3 regions of the Oceanobacter antarcticus genome follow, and region 3 is predicted to be linked to each of the others. Evidence: predicted binding sites of a transcription regulator. Region 3 holds the regulator's gene; each other region holds the start of a gene.

Region 1 (6,111 bases), on a different contig from region 3:
AGTCTCTCACGCTCAACCGCAATAGGTTCAGCGGAGTAAGTCAAAAAGTTGACCAGATCGAAGATCAAGTCATCATACTCTTTAACACTCAGCGTGCCAGGTTCTGCCAGATATAGCACATCTTCGTGCTCTTCGGTGATTTCCTGACCCGTCAGTGTGTCATAACCCACAGCAACCGGGGCAGTACCTTTGTGCTGGAGACCTTGCAGGTCAGCCAACACGTGGGGCATACCCACATCTTTGAAGACAGTGTTATTCACACCCCATGGGCGTGTTGGGTCGACATAGAAGCTGCGCAGGTAAGTATACAGCCAATCTGGACGACGCACCCGAGCCACCAATGTCAGGTCTGGTGGCGCAGCACCAAACCAGACTTTGGAATCTTCCGTACGCATGGCGATGGTCGCCAGCGCACCGAATTTTTTGTCGGTGTCAAACACCAGGTTTTCTAGCATCAGCTCTTCTGGGATATCCAGATCACGAGCCATGCGGTTAAACCGGGCGTGTTCCATCGAATGACAGCCCATGCAGTAGTTCATAAAGGTCTTGGCACCACGCTGGAGTGAGGCCTTGTCCGTCAGGTCGGTCAGGTGTTTATCCAGATGCACACCTTCACTGGATGCCATCACAACCGCAGGAATCAGTGCAGCAATCAATGCAAATAACGTTTTCATTAGTGACCTCCTGTTACGCGTTCTGGCACTGGTTTGGTTTTTTCCATGCGGGTATAGAAAGGCATCAACAAGAAGAAACCGAAGTAGATAAACGACGCAGCACGAGCCATAAATGTGTTCAGTTCATTGGTTGGCTGGGTACCCAGCCAGGTCAGCAAGATGAAAGCAACGGCAAAGACCAGAATAAAGGTTCTGCTGATCCAGCCTTTGTAACGCCAGCTGCGTACGGGACTGCGATCCAGCCAAGGCAATACAAACAATACGGCAATCGCAGCCCCCATGGCAGCAACACCCATCAGCTTGTCTGGCACTGCACGCAGAATCGCGTAGAACGCACCAAAATACCAAACTGGAGCAATGTGCTCAGGAGTTTTCAAACCATTAGCTGGTTCAAAGTTGGCGTATTCCAACATGAAACCGCCACCTTCAGGGAAGAAGAACATCACGGTACAAAATACCATCAGGAAAACAACAATGCCGACCAGATCGTGTACAGAGTAATAAGGATGGAAGGGTACGCCATCCAGAGGCACACCGTTTTCGTCTTTCAGCTTCTTGATATCGATGCCATCCGGATTGTTGGAACCCACTTCGTGCAACGCCAGCAGGTGCATCACCACCAGACCAACAATCACCAGCGGGACAGCCACCACGTGCAAGGCAAAGAAACGGTTCAGCGTGGCACCAGAGATCAGGAAGTCACCACGAATCCATTCAGTCAGCTCGTTACCGTAAGGTAAAACCGAGAACAGCGAAATAATAACCTGAGCACCCCAGTAAGACATCTGTCCCCATGGCAGTACATAACCCATGAAGGCTTCAGCCATCAGCGCCAGGTAAATTGCCATACCAAAAATCCAGATCAGCTCACGTGGCTTCTGATACGAGCCGTACAGAATGGCGCGCATCATGTGCAGATAGATAGCGATAAAGAAGAAGGTAGCGCCAGTGGAGTGCATATAGCGAATCAGCCAGCCCCACTCAACATCTCGCATGATGTATTCAACCGAGGCAAACGCTGCTTCGGCACTCGGGGTGAAGTTCATGGTCAGCCAGACACCGGTCAGGATCTGGTTAACCAGCATCAACATCGACAATACGCCGAAGAAGTACCAGAAGTTGAAGTTCTTCGGTGCATAGTACTTGGACATATGCTTTTCATAGGTACTGGTTACCGGCAAGCGGTCATCAATCCAGCCCATGAAGGTATTTTGCTTGTTACTCATCAGGCGTTCTCCTCATCCACACCGATTACAACCACACTGGCGCTTTCGTAGCTATACGGCGGAACTTCCAGGTTGGCCGCAGCCGGAGATCCCTGAAAAACACGACCAGACAGATCAAAACGGGAACCGTGACATGGACAAAACCAGCCTCCAGGCCAGCTTGCATCAAACTGCTGAGGTTTGACTTCGCCAAAGTATTTGGGGGCACAACCGAGGTGAGTACAAACACCCAGCAAAACCAGGATTTCAGGCTTGCGTGAGCGACTGATGTTGTCAGCATAGGCTGGTTGCTGAGCCTTGTTGCTGTTATCCGGATCTTTCAGCCGGTCATTATGCTCTGGCAGATGTTCCAGCATTGCATCTGTACGGCGCACGATATACACCGGCTTGCCACGCCATTCGGCAGTCAGCATCGAACCCGGTTCGATCTTGCTGACATCGACCTTGGCCGGAGCGCCCGCCGCTTTCGCCTTTTCACTTGGAACCCAAGATTTGACGAAGGGTACAGCGACAAAGCCAGCACCAACTGCGCCGACAGCAGAAGTCACGCCCACCAACAGGGTGCGCCGACCTTTATTAACGCCGTCTTGACTCATTACCATCTTCTCCCATCATTAAAATTCTTTTCTGCCGCGAGGTCGTTTGCCTGAGAGGGACTACGGTCGGCAGACCCGGCGTAGAATGCAGAGCGGCGCACATAGTAAAGAAATTGAGGATTTGAAACAACCGGGAAGACATACGTGCTGTAGGGATATAAAAACAAAAAAAGCGTCCATTGACATAAGCCAAGGGACGCCTTTTTTATCAGCAAAAAACAGCTTAACGCTTGGAGAACTGCGGCTTCTTACGTGCTTTACGCAGACCAACCTTCTTACGTTCAACTTCACGAGCGTCACGAGTAACGTAACCTGCGGCACGCAGAGATGGACGTAGCGTTTCGTCGTATTGCATCAGGGCGCGAGTAATGCCGTGACGGATAGCACCCGCCTGACCATTACCACCACCGCCGTTAACATTAACAACAATGTCAAACTTCTCCAGACTCTCAGTCAGTTCCAGAGGCTGACGGACAACCATACGAGCAGTTTCACGACCGAAATATTCTTCCAGTGTGCGCTTGTTGATCACGATAGAGCCAGTACCTGGACGCAAGAAAACGCGAGCAGTGGACGTCTTGCGACGACCGGTACCGTAGTATTGAGTTACGGCCATATTATTCTCCCAGCTTCAGTTCTTGAGGCTGCTGAGCGGTGTGTGGATGCTCGCTACCTGCGTAAACTTTCATTTTCTTGAACATGGCGCGTCCAAGAGGATTCTTGGGCAGCATGCCTTTTACCGCCGTCTCAATCACATCCTGCGGCTTGTAGTCGATCAGTTTCTCGAAAGAGATCGACTTCAGACCACCGGGGTAACCAGTGTGACGGTAATACATTTTGTCGCTGGTTTTATTGCCAGTGACTTTTACTTTTTCAGCATTGATCACGACGATGTAATCGCCGGTATCAACGTGTGGTGTGTATTCTGGCTTGTGCTTGCCTCTCAAACGGCGAGCAACCTCGGTAGCCAGGCGACCCAGCGTCTGATCAGCTGCATCAACAACAAACCATTCACGTTTTACGGCTTCGGGTTTTGCGCTGTAAGTTTTCATCAAATTCTCGCCTTCAAGGGCATGTTGATCAGAAAAGAGGGCGGCATTCTACAGGACGGTTATTACCCACGCAACCATCTGTGTGTTTTTAACACAGCAAGTCGCGGATCAGCCGTCACGACACAAGTGCCAGAAAGGAGCCGTCTTTTCATAAAGGGGCGCGGATTGTATCTTTAGTGCAGAAGATAATCCACTCAAAAAATAAATTGTCGACGGGTTTTTATTGCCCGCCAGATTGGCTTCGTCCGTAACAAACCGGAACCGGCCCCTGCTCGGATACACCGTTGCCGTTACGGACAGCCACGGAGGGCGTCCCTACGGAGCGGTCAGGCAGCAATCAGTGCTCACGGGTTGCACGGAATTCCACCTCGGGCCAGCGTTCCTGAATCAGGCTCAGGTTCACCCGCGTCGGTGCGATGTAGGTCAGATAGCCGCCGCCATCAATCGCCAGGTTATCTGCTGCCTTGCGTTTGAAATCTTCCAGCATTTTACTGTCCGTGCAATACACCCAGCGGGCAGTATTCACACTGACCGGCTCATAAATACATTCCACTTTATACTCGTCGCGCAGGCGCTGCTGTACCACATCAAACTGCAACACCCCGACCGCACCAAGGATCAGATCATTGTTATTAACCGGCATAAATAACTGGGTTGCGCCTTCTTCCGACAGCTGCTGCAATCCCTTCTGCAGCTGCTTCATTTTTAGCGGATCTTTCAGCCGCACGCGCTTGAACAGTTCTGGCGCAAAGTGAGGAATACCGGTGAACTGCAAGTTCTCACCCTCTGTGAAGGTATCCCCAATCTGTATGGTGCCGTGGTTATGCAAGCCGATGATGTCACCGGAAATGGCTTCTTCCACCGCCGAACGGTCACCCGCCAAAAAGGTCACTGCGTCGGCAATCTTGATATCTTTGCCAATCCGCGTGTGTTTCATTTTCATACCACGGGTATAAGCGCCAGAGCACACCCGCATAAAGGCAATACGGTCACGATGCTTCGGATCCATATTGGCCTGAATTTTGAAAATAAAACCAGAGAACTTTTCTTCTGTTGGTGGCACTTCACGCTCATTGGTCTGGCGCGGAATTGGCGCGGGTGCCCACTCAACAAAATAATTGAGCATTTCCCGTACGCCGAAATTCGACAAGGCGGTGCCGAAAAATACCGGCGTCATCGTGCCTGCGAGGTATTCATCCAGATCAAACTCATAACTGGCACCCCGTACCAGCTCGACTTCATCAATGAGTTCTTCCACCAATTCTTCGCCCAGCAGTGCCAGCGCCTCTGCAGATTCAATCCCCTGAATTTGCACGTCGTCCGGCACGATACTGGCTTGCCCCGGCTTGAACACATGAATCGTGTCAGTGACCAGGTTGTACACCCCCTTGAATGCCTTGCCCATGCCAATTGGCCAGGTCACTGGCGCGCACTTGATTTTCAGGATGGTTTCAATTTCATCCAGTACTTCAATATGGTCACGAACTTCCCGATCCATCTTGTTAATGAAGGTGAAAATCGGGGTATCACGCAGACGACAGACGTCCATCAGCTTGATGGTGCGGTCTTCGACACCCTTGGCCCCATCGATCACCATCAATACGGAATCGACAGCGGTCAGGGTACGGTAGGTATCTTCCGAGAAGTCTTCGTGTCCTGGCGTATCAAGCAGATTGACCATACGATCACGATAAGGGAACTGCATTACCGAGGTGGTAATCGAGATACCGCGCTCTTGCTCCATCTGCATCCAGTCCGACGTCGCCATACGGCCCGTCTTCTTGCCTTTGACCGTACCGGCTAGCTGAATGGCATTGCCGAATAGCAACAGCTTTTCAGTAATGGTGGTTTTACCCGCATCGGGGTGGGAGATAATGCCGAACGTACGACGACGTCCGACTTCTTGCTGAAATTGACTGGCCATTCGCTTCGTTTTGTCTTCTGGGTTCTGTATAACGGTTGAGCAGTCCAAACGACTACCGCCACCAAAGTTGGTCGCTATTGTCCACGATCAAGCCGTGAATAGCCAACCAAGGCTGATACGTTGACATCCTGCGTTTTTCAGCGTGATATTCCAAATACAAGTCCATATCTCATCCATGTTGGCCAGTATCATGGCATGGGCCCTAACCAGCCTGACCTCCACTCATCACCCACTCTCTGGCCTTGCCCTATCAGCAGAGGTATAGTCTTTCGCTACGCGCCCTTGTAGTAAAATAACCACTGCGCGACCCCAAAGTCTTTGCCATGAGGTTGTCATGAGTCTTCTCGATCAAATCGGCGAGCGGCTGGAAAATCTGAACAAGTCTGAACGCAAGGTCGCTGATGTGATTCTGAACGACCCGAAAAGCGCCACCCGTATGAGCATTTCAGCGCTCGCCAATGCCTCTCTGGTCAGCGAGCCGACGGTTAACCGTTTTTGTCGTAACTTCGAGACTTCCGGCTTCCCGGATTTCAAGATCCAGCTGGCCCAGAGCCTGGCTACCGGGACGCCCTACGTCAGTCGTGATGTGGAGCAGAATGACAGTACCGAGGAATACACCGACAAAATTTTCACCTCGAC
Region 2 (6,111 bases), on a different contig from region 3:
AGCGAATACACCACATCCAGTAAAAAATTGAGGAATATCGATATGACAACCCCCACTTTGACTTCCCGTTCTGCCAGCAGCAACGACCCGGCGGTACGCCCGATTGCAACACCGGCCATGCTCAAGGCACGGCTGGCATTGAGTGACGACGTCCGTATCCGGATTGAGCAGCAGCGCCAGCAGATTCGTAACATCCTGAATGGCGAAGACTCACGTTTGCTGGTGATTACCGGCCCTTGTTCCATTCATGATGAAGCCGCAGCGCTGGATTATGGCCAGCGTTTGATGGCGCTGAATGAGCAGCTGGGCGACCGCTTGCTGATTGTGATGCGTGCCTACGTCGAAAAACCACGTACCCATATTGGCTGGAAAGGTCTGGCCTACGACCCTGAACGTGATGGCAGTGGTGATATGCAAGCCGGGCTGGAGCGTTCTCGCAAGGTGATGTTGGCACTGGCCGAAATGGGTTTGCCACTGGCGACAGAAGCGTTAAATCCACTGGTGATGATGTACCTGGATGATCTGATCAGCTGGACTGCTATTGGTGCTCGCACCACTGAATCACAGATCCATCGTGAAATGGTCAGTCACCTGGGGATGCCCACCGGATTAAAAAACGGCACCGATGGTTCCATGATGACAGCCATCAATGCCATGGTGGCGGCTCGTCACAGCCATCATACCCTGGGCGTTGATTGCCACGGTCAAATGGCGATGCTGACCACCCCAGGTAACCCGGATACTCATATCGTGTTACGCGGTGGTAATGGTATGACCAATTACGATGCGGCCAGTGTCGCCGCCGCCCAACAACAGTTGCAGGAAGCGGACTGCAATGTGGGTGTGCTGGTGGATTGCAGCCACGCCAACGCGTGCAAGCAGCACCGTCGCCAAACCGCTATAGCGCTGGACGTTGTTGGTCAGCGCTTGGCCGGTAATGACCGGATTCTGGGGGTGATGCTGGAAAGCTTCATTAACGAAGGCAATCAGAAAATGTCGGCCAATCTGGTGTACGGTCAGTCCATCACCGACCCATGTCTGGGTTGGGATCAGACCGAAGCACTGCTGCGTGAGATGCACCAGCAACTGGCTGAGATCAGGCCGTGATCCCCATACTCTGCAAGCCCTGCCAAAGCAGACGCAGGGCGAGCAGAGTAACAACGACCCTGAACGCCTGTTTAAACCACTCACCGGGAATACGGTTCAACAATTTAAGACCCATCCAGGTGCCAAACGCACCGCTGGCAATCATCAGAAGCACCAGTGGCAGCCACTGCCAGAAAGCAAAACCCACGGCGGTAAATACGATCGCCTTGAAGGTATGTTGCAGGGTCATGCAGGTGGCAAAGGTACTGGTGAGTTGCAGTTTGCTGTAGTTGTTACGGTGCACAAAACCGGCAACCAGTGGCCCGGTCGCACCGACAAACATGGTCAGAAACGTGGTGAGTGCCCCGGCAAATATTCGCCCGATCGGGCTGAGCTGGCGTTTGCCCGGCTTGTTCCCCCACACCAGAAACAGAATAAAACCCGCCACCGCAAATTGAATCAGGTAGAGCGGCAGCTGCACCACAACCACACTGGCTAATCCAGCACCGAGTACTGCCCCGATACTGAAGTAACGCAGCATGGCCCAGTCGATATGTCGAAAGGTCATCAACATGCGATTGCCGTTTGAGCCCAGCTGCACCAGACCATGCACCGGAATCAGTGCGTTGACGGGGACCAGAGAAGCCATCACCGCCAGTAACAACAGGCCACCGCCGATGCCGACAGCGGCCGTCATAAACGATGTGAAACCGGCAAACGCAATCAGGACGAGCGCCGATGTCAGCGACAGATCGGCAGGTGTCAGCAGTTCAAGCATCATGAGTCCGGTATCCTTGTGGGCCAATCAGCGTCAGCGCCGCGTCGGTTTTTGCTGGTGTTGATGAGAAGACGATGCGGGCGGATGCGGGCGTTTATGTGGGTTGTGCTGCTGCCCGGTACGTTTTAACCCGGTCTGTTTTAACCAAATACGCTTTAGCCAGGTGAAAGTACCGCTCAGCGCCAGAAAAATCAGCACAATACTGACCGCATCAACCACCCATACGCCAATGCGCCCAAACAGGCGACCGCTGTGCAAGTCCAGGAGCAATCGCTCGCGGGTGATACCTGGCACCGGCTTGTCGCTGTTGAGTTGCGCTGTCAGTTCTTGGGGGAGCGATTCGGGTGTGGCCCAGTCGGCGGTCAGATCAGAGCGGTCAGGCTGCCAACTCCAACTGTTGTTGTCGAGGTAATAGGGTGGGTTTGCCTGCAGCAGCAGGGAGCCATTCTCTGGCGTGTTGTTCGAGGTGTTGTTCGAGGTGTTGTTCGAGGTGTTGTTTGGAGAATGGTGTGTGGCTATCGCCATGGTGCCAATCGCGCTGGCCTGAACCGGCAGATTAGTCAACTCTTCAACCAGTTGACCATCCGGCAGATACAGTGCAATACGATTGTTACACAGCAGGGCGATGGTTTCTTGCCAACGCAGCGCGCCCAATAACGGCTGTTCACAATGGCCAATCGGGCTTTGATCCAGATAGAGGCTATTACCAACCTGACTGACCCAGTGCTTGCCAGTTGCGAAGCCTTGATCAATATCCGTGTCATGGATGCCATACAGCCAGGCCACCCAGGACGAATAAACCGGTGTCTTGGCCCAGCCCAAAGACTGGCTGTGATTAATCAGGATGCCGGTGATCGCCAGCATCAGGATCACCGGCAGAATAATCAAACCGCTGCGGCGATGCCAGTGAATCAGAAAGGGAACGAGTTTCAAAACAGGGCCTGTAATCGGGTGTCGTCGGGGTGGGTCAGGGCTTGCTGGCGGCCTGATTGTGGCTGACCCCGGTTTGCTCTGCAAGGTACAGCGCCAGACGGGCGACATTGGTGACGGCACGTACCGACAATGTGGCACCGGTAATGCCGTCAATGTGGCTGCTTAACTGCTGTGTTTCATCCAGCCGGGCACCGCTAAACTGGTCGGTAAAAAACGGATAGCGGACTTCCCATCCCCGGGATTCAAGAAAGGCCAGCACCGAGACTGACTGTATCGTATCGTCAACCACCACAACCCCGATCGTAATTGGCCGCTCCTTGCCAATTTCTTCCATAATCCAGGCACTGGTTGCCCCGGCTTGCCAGTATCTGACCCGTAGCCCGGAATAGGGATGCCCCAGCAGTTTTGATGCGGCATTCTTGTGTTCGGGCTTGAGCCACAGGGTTTTGGCAGCCGCTTGTTGCTCGCCAAACGTCTGTGACAGAAAGGCTTCCTGACTGAGGTAGTTATCGGCGCTGGCGGCGCTGGCCAGCAGCCACAGGATCAGGCTCCGCAGAGTCAGGCTCCAGAGGATATTATTCAGCTTCACAGTTTTCCCACTCGACATCCGGAATCAGACTTTCGTAGCGGGCATCGGTCAGCGTCATCATAAAGCACACCAGCACTTCCACATCGTCGTCGTCGAGCAAGCTGCCGTCCTGAAGCTCGGTGAGGTTAACCGTGTCGCTGATTTCCGGGTCAGCCCAGGCGACACCGGTTTCCGGATTGAGGCTGTTACTGCTGCCGGTCAGCCAGTGGTCGTAAAACTTGACGACCGTGGCTAATTCATTAAATACACCGTTGTGCATATAGGGTGCGGTGACGGCGACGTTGCGCAGGGTTGGCACCTTGAATTTACCGGCTTCCGTGTCAGCAGTGACGGCGCTGTTGTTAAATTGCAAACCGGTATCAATAAAGCCATCGGTCGAACCATTGGCACTGCGGACGGCAGTGTTAATGGGAACGCCGATGTTGTGGTATTCGTAGCCAGTAAAGGTTTCGCCGCTGCTGCTCTGGCGTTTCAACTGGTGGCAAGTGGCGCAGTTGGTGAATTGCTGGGAAAAAAACAGCACCTTGCCTGAGGCGACTTTAGAGATGACGCCATAGTCGTAATAATCCGGGTCATCTGAATCCAGTAATGAACGATCGTACTTGGAATCGAACGGTGCAAAGGCGTCGGTGGCTTCAAAGCGGGCGATGGCATCGGTCATGGCGTCATAGGCGGTGTCGGTAGCGTCGAATACGTCTGTGCCGTAAAGGGTTTCAAGGGCGGCAATATAGTCTGTATTTTCTAACAGTCGTTCTACTACGCTGGCACGATCCGGCATACCCATTTCAATCGGATTTAATGGCGGGCCACCAGCCTGGTCGGCCAGGGTGGTGGCCCGGCCATCATGGAACTGGCCGCCAAGCCAACCACTGTAATCGGATTGCTGGCTATTGAAGCGGGTACGGCTGCCGTTGTGAAAATCGGGTGTCTGTGAGGCGTAGGTCACTGTGGGGGCGTTACGGTCACCCAGTGAAACACCGTCATCACCGATGGAAACAGCGGCGGTCTGGTCACTGTCGTTTTTGCGACTGTCGGTAAATGCCTGAGCGACATCGTGGCAGCTGGCACAAGACTGGGTACGGTTAAACGACAGACTGACATCGTTAAACAGGCTTTCACCCAGAGCTTCCTTGCTGTCAAAAGCGGGGCTGGAAGAATCGGATGACCCACCACAGCTGCTCAGTAATAGCGCCAATAATACAGTTAGATACTTTCTCACGACGGCTCCAATTTCACCCCGCTCCATTGGGGAATGTTCAGGTTGATGGCTTTGCGATTGTCTTGCTGCAATCTGTCTAGGAGTCTACCACGCAGTCATCATGTTGCTAAAGGTAATGCAAGTTCGAGTCTATTTGTAAATCATTTGCATTAGTAATATGATCCCGGTCAACTTCAATCGGAACTATTCCGTTTTACTGTAAGTGCGGATGTTTTCCGTAAGACGGATAAACCGTCGACTTTGCCTTATTTTCAGACAGGAGTGTTGAATGATGAAATTGACCTCGCTTGCTGCGGCTATCGCCGTAACGTCCATGTTGACGGCCTGTGGTGGTGGTAGCTCAAGCAGTTCCACGGATGCGGATGACGCTCAGGCGACCGCCGTCATTAACGTGGCTAACGTCAGTAAAGTGTTGGAAACCAATGCGGATATCGCACTGGCAACCTACAGCGATGCCGTTGACACCGCTATTGAGTTACAGACTGCGCTGCAAACCTTCCGTGAAAACCCAACCGAAGAAAATTTTGTTGCCGCCAAAACAGCCTGGCTGGTAGCGCGTGAGCCTTATGGGCAGACCGAAGTTTATCGCTTCCGCCTGAGCCCGATTGACTCCACCGACTACAGCTCGGAAGACGGCCCGGAAGGTGACATCAATGCCTGGCCATTAGGTGAGGCCCTGATCGATTACGTGCAGACCAACGATACGGATTTTGGTACTGATCAGGTGGGCGTAACCGCCAACGCCGCTGGTATTAATGGTGGTGGTGCCTTGACGGCAGCCGGTGCGGAAGATCAGTCGAATAACATCATTGGCAATACCAGCATCGACATTAGCGCCGACCTGCTGGCTAATACCGCCACCGCTGATGACGAGCACGACGTGATTGCCGGATACCACGCCATTGAGTTCTTGCTGTGGGGCCAGGATCTGAACAATGATGGTGAAACCACTGATGGTACGGATCGTGATGAGGCGGTGAAAGCCAATACCGCTACTAACTACGCGGAAGGTGGTGATCGTCCTCTGAGCGATCTGGCTGAGGGTTACTCTGAGACCGACACTTACGACAGCAGCAATTTGTCCAACCGTCGTCACAAATTTATGGAAATGGCCGTACAGAAGCTGATCGACGATTTAACCACAGTCCGTGACGGCTGGGCCGAAGGCGCTTCATACCGCACTGCTTTTACCACCATCAGCACCGAAGACGAAGCCAAGCAGAAACTGGCCGAAATCCTCACCGGGATGGGCACTTTGTCTGAAGGTGAATTGGCCGGCGAGCGGATGCAGATTGCCTTTTCTTCCAACTCTCAGGAAGACGAACATTCCTGCTTCTCGGATAACACTCACCGTGATATCTGGCTGGATGCCGAGGGTGTTTCCAACAGCTACTACGGTGAATACGCCGGTTACGACAGCACGCTGGATGGCACAGATGACGTTACTACCAACGCAGTCAGCGGTTATGGTCTTGATGATTATCTGGCTGATGCCGATTTGACGGA
Region 3 (6,111 bases):
TGATTTTGACACTGCGTTTAACCATAGAGAAGTCAGCCATCGATAGTCGTAACCTGCTAAAGTGTCATGTCGATGTTGCTCCATCATGACGGCCACGATAAATCTGTCGCCAGTGGCGGCCCTTGGCATGGTAGCACCGATTTATTCACTTTTATCCGCTTGAACCACTTTGATAGCAGCCAATCGTTTCGTATGAAAGCACCTTCCAAGTCCCCGTCGTCAGCCTCTTTGGGCAAACAACCCCTGCCGCAGCGCAGTCTGCTGTCTACTCCAGAGGGAGAGCAGGCGTTACGAGCAGAATACGAGTATTTGTGGCGTATCGAACGCCCGAAAGTGACTCAGGAAGTCTCCGATGCTGCCAAACTGGGCGATCGCTCAGAAAATGCCGAATATATTTACGGTAAGCGGCGCTTGCGCCAAATCGACAGTCGGGTACGTTTTTTATTGAAACGCCTCGAAGCTTTGACCGTGATTGATCGCCCGCCCGCAGATCTCAACCGGGTGTATTTTGGTGCCTGGGTTGAACTGGAGGCTGAGGACGAAGCGATTTATCGTTATCGCCTGGTTGGAGAAGATGAAATCGATCTCAAACATGGCTATATCAGTATGGATGCGCCGCTGGCCCGTGGTTTGGCTGGCAAGTACGTGGATGATGAAGTGATTGTGCGTTTGCCAAAGGGAGAACAGACCTATGCCATTCTCTCAGTGACTTATTCACGACCGGCGTGGGACAACAAGCCCGACGAGGTCACTCATCGCTGGCTGACCTGATTTAGCTGCTAGTCTGATGGTCAGGGAGGATTTATGAACAGATCAGGCAGTGTACAAAGATCCGTGTCGGCGATAGTGGCTTGCTGGTGCTGGAGTGTCGCAATAGCGGTTGTCGCGGAAACACCCTTTGGCCCTGGCGATTTTGCCGGGATCTACCGGCTACCGGTGATGATTGATACCGTGGTCAGTGTTTGTCCGTGGAAATCGGCGTCTGGCAGTGGCTATGTCCGGGTGATCCGTACACGTGGCCCAACCGGTCACGGCCTGTATTTACAGTGGATACGATTTGGGGTGGCAGGCAGTGAAGCTGAGGTGATTTCGACCCGGAGCATTGAGGAATTGGCAACGGAGTTTGACGTTGCTGTGGAGATGCCAGTGGCACAGCTCGAAAAAGACCATTGTCTGTTGCAAGGCCAGGCAGAGGATAGTGTCAACGGACGACGTTACCGACTTGATATTCGTGTTGGTGCGCCCGGAGATTACCAATTCGCAGTTACCCGGCATCTGAGTGGTGGTTTACCCTAGCAGGCTGTTTTTTACCCATTCAAGTCGTGGCCGCACTCTCAGACGGGTGATTGGTGTATGTGCAATGGCTGACGCTATTCGATCGTTACAATATCCAGCCGCGTGGCCAGGTGTGACTGGTCTTGCTGCTTTTGCAGGTTAACAAAGTCGAACAGGTTAAGATCTCCCAGTTGTGAGGGGGCTATGTTACAGATGGCTGCGAAGATGTTGTCACTGCGGCCTGGTTGGATTTTTTCCCACTCCTGCAGCATGTTTTTGACGTTTTGACGTTGCATGTTTTCCTGCGACCCACAGAGGTTGCAAGGAATGATCGGAAATTCCCGCGCTGCTGCAAACGCCTCGATATCCTTTTCCTTGCAGTAGGCCAGCGGACGGATCAGTACGTGCTTCTTGTCGTCGCTGAGTAATTTGGGTGGCATGGCTTTGAGCTTGCCGCCATAAAACATATTCAGGAACAGAGTTTCGATAATATCGTCGCGGTGATGTCCGAGGGCAATTTTGTTGGCACCAATGTGTTCGGCAAAGCCGTACAGGGTACCGCGCCGCAAGCGTGAGCACAGACCGCAAGTGGTTTTGCCTTCCGGAATAATATCCATGACGACGCTGTAGGTGTCTTTTTCGACAATATGGAAGGGCACATCCAGCTTGCTCAGGTAATCCGGCAGAACATGCTCAGGAAAGCCCGGCTGTTTCTGATCCATATTGACTGCGATCAGTTCAAAGTTAACCGGGGCGCTTTTCTGCAAGCTCATCAATATGTCGAGCATGGTGTAGGAGTCTTTGCCTCCCGACAGACACACCATGATCTTGTCGCCTTCCTCGATCATGCAATAGTCTTCGATGGCCTTGCCGACATGACGGCGCAAACGTTTTTGCAGTTTGTTGAATTCGAGTCGTTCTTTGCGATCGATGACGTCGGCAGTCATGCTGGGAAACTCCTGGATGTTCTGATATGGAACACGGACTAAAAATCAGGCGGCGAATTCTAGCGAATAGATTGGCTGTCGTCAGCAAGAGTTGCTGTGCTGAATATCCGATTCAGCCGAGCTATGGCTGACAGGGAAGGTTGTTAAAGGTCAGCGTGTGGGATACTGCGGAGCAGTAGCAGCCACATATGTCCGGTGTTTTGCCGAACGGTTGCGGGCTGCCTGCTGCTACTCGGTTTATTCTGTGGTGGCCGTGTCGTCGCATTCGAGATGAGCACTTAGGCCCGCCATCTCATAAAGACTGTTCATGTCCAACACAATGATTTCCTTGCCCTGGGTTTCGATCAGCGCATTTTTCTGGAAGCGGGTAAATACCCGGCTAATGGTTTCAACCGCGAGACCAAGATAATTGCTGATGTCGACCCTGGACATGGGCAGCCGGAAGTGGGTCGCGCTGAAACCGCGGCGGGCGTAGCGGTTGGAAATATCCAGTAAAAAGGAGGCCACACGTTCTTCAGCGTTCTTTTTGCTTAACAGCAGCATCATGTTCTGGTCGTGGCGAATCTCATTACCCATGGTACGCATCAGCTGTTTACGCAGATCGGGTAATTCGTCGGTGAGATTTTCCAACTGGTGCACCGGAATTTCACATACGGTGGTTGTTTCCAGTGCCTTGGCAGTGAGTGGGTAATCACCGGCATCGTAACCCGCTAACCCAATCAGTTCGCTGGCGAGGTGAAAGCCGGTGATCTGTTCTTCGCCATTACTGGCCAGGGTATAGGTTTTCAGGGCACCAGTACGTACTGCAAATACCGACTGGAAGTCATCCCCTTGCTGGAATAACAGCTGGCCTTTCTGAATGGGTCGGCCACGGCGAATGATATCGTCAAGTCGCTCCATATCACTGTCGCTGAGCGATAGTGGCAGACACAGAGCGTTCAGGGAGCAAGTCTGGCAGTGGGGCTGATTGCCGCGCAAGGGGGGATGTGCAACTTGGTTTGTTTTCATTGAGCTCACCGTGTCTGGTTTTCCGTGACAAACGGAACAACTGTTTTCCATTAGTTTTCGTATGGTCTTAGCTCACAGGGTGACTGTCAAGACATTGGTCAAGGTATTACAGTTGGCTGACTATAGCCAGATGGCCGCTGCGGTCCACAATCCATAACTGATGAGCAAAAGTCCGGCGATGCGACGGCTGATGTTGTGATTGAGTAATCGATTGAGGCTGCTGGCGGCGAGGCCGCTGGCAAACAGGGCTGGCAGTGTGCCCAGTCCGAAACAGGCCATGGCCAGTGCCCCCTTGAGTGGATCGCCATTAGCGGCCACCCAGCTTAATGTACTGTAGACCAGGCCACAGGGAAGCCATCCCCACAGCAATCCGAGACGAAATCGGCTGCTGACTGATTGTTGTGCCAGTAATGGTTTGGTGGCGGGCTGTAGCAGACGCCACAGGTGCTGACCGAGCTGTTCAATCCGGGTCAGCCAGCTTGCCCAGCGCGCGATGTAGAGTCCCATCAGCATTAGCATCACGGCAGCCAGTGTGCGTAATACCAGCGTCAGCAGGTCATTCAGTTGCTGCAGCCATAAGCCAAGTACAGAGACTATCAGCCCAGCCACTACGTAGCTGGTGATTCGTCCGCCATTAAAAGCCAAGGCGGTTAGTAGTGGTTGATGCTGTGAGCGACTGCCAATGGCTGCCGCAATACCGCCACACATGACCAGGCAATGACTGGAACCAAACAAGCCCAGCAGTAATGCGGTGAGCAGTGACAGTGGTTCAATCACGACAATTTGTCAGGTGATGTGGCGTCTGCAGCTGCAGGCGGTGGGGTGATTGTTGTTGACGGCGGTTTGTCAGCGCTGGCCGTCGTTTCCTCGGGGTCGTCATCAAAGAGAATTTTGTGGGCTGGCGACTCCAGATCATCAAACTGACCGCTACGTACTGCCCAGAAAAAAATCAGGGTGGCGATACTGATCAGGACGATCGAGAGTGGAACAAGTATGTAGATAATATCCATGTTATGTCCGTTATGCTGGGCAAGTGGCTGCCGTTATAACCCGGCATTATACCTGCGGGGGGCCATCGGCTGCATCCGGTTTGGATACCCGGGACAGCCTTAGGGCGTTACTGACCACCAACAGGGAACTGAACGACATGCCGATGGCTGCTGCCCAGGGGGGAATGTAACCTGCGGCCGCTACTGGCAGGGCAAGCAGGTTGTAAAGCAGTGCCCAGCCAATATTCTGGTATATCACTTTCCGGGTGCAGCTGGCGGTGTCCAGAGCCTGCAGCAGGCTGTCCAGGCGTCCGCTGGTCACCAGCGCATCCGCACTGGTTTTGGCCAGGTCGCTGGCATCGCTGACGGCAATCGCAATATCAGCACCAGCGAGTACCGGCACATCGTTAATGCCATCTCCGACCATCAAAACGCGTTCTCCCTGCTGTTGCCACAGGCGCACCTGTTGCAACTTTTGCTCGGGAGACAAACCGATCCATACGTCGTTGATACCCAGTTGTGTGGCCAGCAGTTGGCCAGAAGTACCGGGGTCGCCGGTGAGCAGCGCCGTTTTTATCTGGCGTTGGTGCAAACCTCTGACCAGGCTGGTCGCGGATTTTCTGACGCTGTCGCCCAGTCGAATCCAGGCAACGGCTTGCTCATTGACGCTGAGCAACAGCCATTGCCCCTCCTGCTGATTCAGATGACTGGTATCGGGTTTGGCCGTGGCTGGCACAGCAAAATCGGGCCGACCCAATCGAACGGGCAGGGACTGTTTTGCCGTTGGATGCCAGAAGCCACAGATACCGGCACCGGTCTGTTGCTGGACATCGCTCACTGTGGCGGGACGAATACGGCGAAAGGCGCGTGCAATCGGGTGGCTGCTGGACTTTTCCAGACCGGCAGCAACGGCGAGGATGCTTTCTCTATCCAGGTCGCCTGTCAATACCACTTCTTCAATGGTGAGTTTGCCCTGGGTGAGGGTGCCGGTCTTGTCGAAGACAACCCGATCTATGGTCGGCAGGGATTCCAGTACATGGCCCTTGCTGATCAGCAAACCGGCTTCCCGCAGGGCGCCGGTCGCGGCGGTCAGGGCGGTGGGCGTTGCCAGCGACAGGGCACAAGGACAGGTGACAACCAGCACAGACAAGGCAATAAAAAACGCGTGATCATTACCTTGCCACCACCAAAACAGCAACACACCCGAAGCAATCAGCAAAACGGCGGCAACAAAGTGGCTGGCAATACGGTCGGCGATCAGGGCAATCTTGGGCTTTTCCTGCTGTGCCCTGTCCATTAGGCGCACAATGGTCGACAGTTGGGCTTCTGCACCGGTTGCGGTTACTTTCATGGTGATCGGGCTTTCGATATTGATAGTGCCGCCAATCAGATGATCCTGACGGCGTTTGGTAACCGGCAGGTATTCTCCGGTCAGTGCTGCTTCGTCGACGGAACTCTGGCCATTGACAACAATGCCATCGGCCGGAATCGCCTGTCCCGGTTTGATCAGCAACAAATCCCCTGGCTTGACCTCTTCACTGGCGATCACCGTTTCGGTGGCTGTCGGGGTATCGTCGCTCAGCCGCAAGGCGACATTGGGCAGCAAGGTCAGCAGATTGTTGCCGGACTTCCCCATGCGGTGGCGGGCACGCATTTCCAGATAACGCCCCAGCAGCAAAAAGAATGTGAACATGCAAACCGAGTCGAAGTAGACCTCCTTCCCCTGGTTGAATGTGCTCCAGATACTGGCGCAGAAGGCCAGAATAATGGCCAGGGATACGGGTACATCCATGGTCAGATGGCGAACCTTCAGATCGCGAATGGCCGCTTCAAAAAACGGCAGAGCAGCGTATAGCACAACCGGCAGCGTCAGCACCATGGAGGCCAGACGC

What was found. The regulator FNR, encoded in region 3, switches genes on or off when oxygen is low (the NO sensors DNR and NnrR bind a similar motif). The targets are predictions, from matches to a motif close to TTGATNTANATCAA.
Positions count from the first base shown of each region.
Region 1: petA (ubiquinol-cytochrome c reductase iron-sulfur subunit) is a predicted target of FNR. The motif match lies at 2,676-2,689, and genes of this name have one in related genera.
Region 2: WG929_RS03765 (cytochrome-c peroxidase) is a predicted target of FNR. The motif match lies at 4,763-4,776, and genes of this name have one in related genera.

Region 1 covers NZ_JBBKTX010000033.1:23,493-29,603, forward strand. Annotated here, with positions in the region: gene WG929_RS19260 (cytochrome c1) at 1-674, opposite strand, end outside; gene WG929_RS19265 (cytochrome b) at 674-1,900, opposite strand; gene petA (ubiquinol-cytochrome c reductase iron-sulfur subunit) at 1,900-2,496, opposite strand; gene rpsI (30S ribosomal protein S9) at 2,720-3,112, opposite strand; gene rplM (50S ribosomal protein L13) at 3,114-3,548, opposite strand; gene WG929_RS19285 (peptide chain release factor 3) at 3,886-5,472, opposite strand; gene WG929_RS19290 (MurR/RpiR family transcriptional regulator) at 5,807-6,111, shown strand, end outside.
Region 2 covers NZ_JBBKTX010000003.1:187,291-193,401, reverse strand. Annotated here, with positions in the region: gene WG929_RS03785 (3-deoxy-7-phosphoheptulonate synthase) at 43-1,107, shown strand; gene WG929_RS03780 (sulfite exporter TauE/SafE family protein) at 1,097-1,867, opposite strand; gene WG929_RS03775 (PepSY domain-containing protein) at 1,898-2,797, opposite strand; gene WG929_RS03770 (FMN-binding protein) at 2,832-3,386, opposite strand; gene WG929_RS03765 (cytochrome-c peroxidase) at 3,373-4,605, opposite strand; gene WG929_RS03760 (imelysin family protein) at 4,874-6,111, shown strand, end outside.
Region 3 covers NZ_JBBKTX010000002.1:146,686-152,796, forward strand. Annotated here, with positions in the region: gene WG929_RS02290 (PGPGW domain-containing protein) at 1-40, opposite strand, end outside; gene greB (transcription elongation factor GreB) at 73-771, shown strand; gene WG929_RS02300 (hypothetical protein) at 805-1,296, shown strand; gene ttcA (tRNA 2-thiocytidine(32) synthetase TtcA) at 1,371-2,222, opposite strand; gene fnr (fumarate/nitrate reduction transcriptional regulator Fnr) at 2,460-3,230, opposite strand; gene WG929_RS02315 (sulfite exporter TauE/SafE family protein) at 3,351-4,007, opposite strand; gene ccoS (cbb3-type cytochrome oxidase assembly protein CcoS) at 4,004-4,240, opposite strand; gene WG929_RS02325 (heavy metal translocating P-type ATPase) at 4,287-6,111, opposite strand, start outside.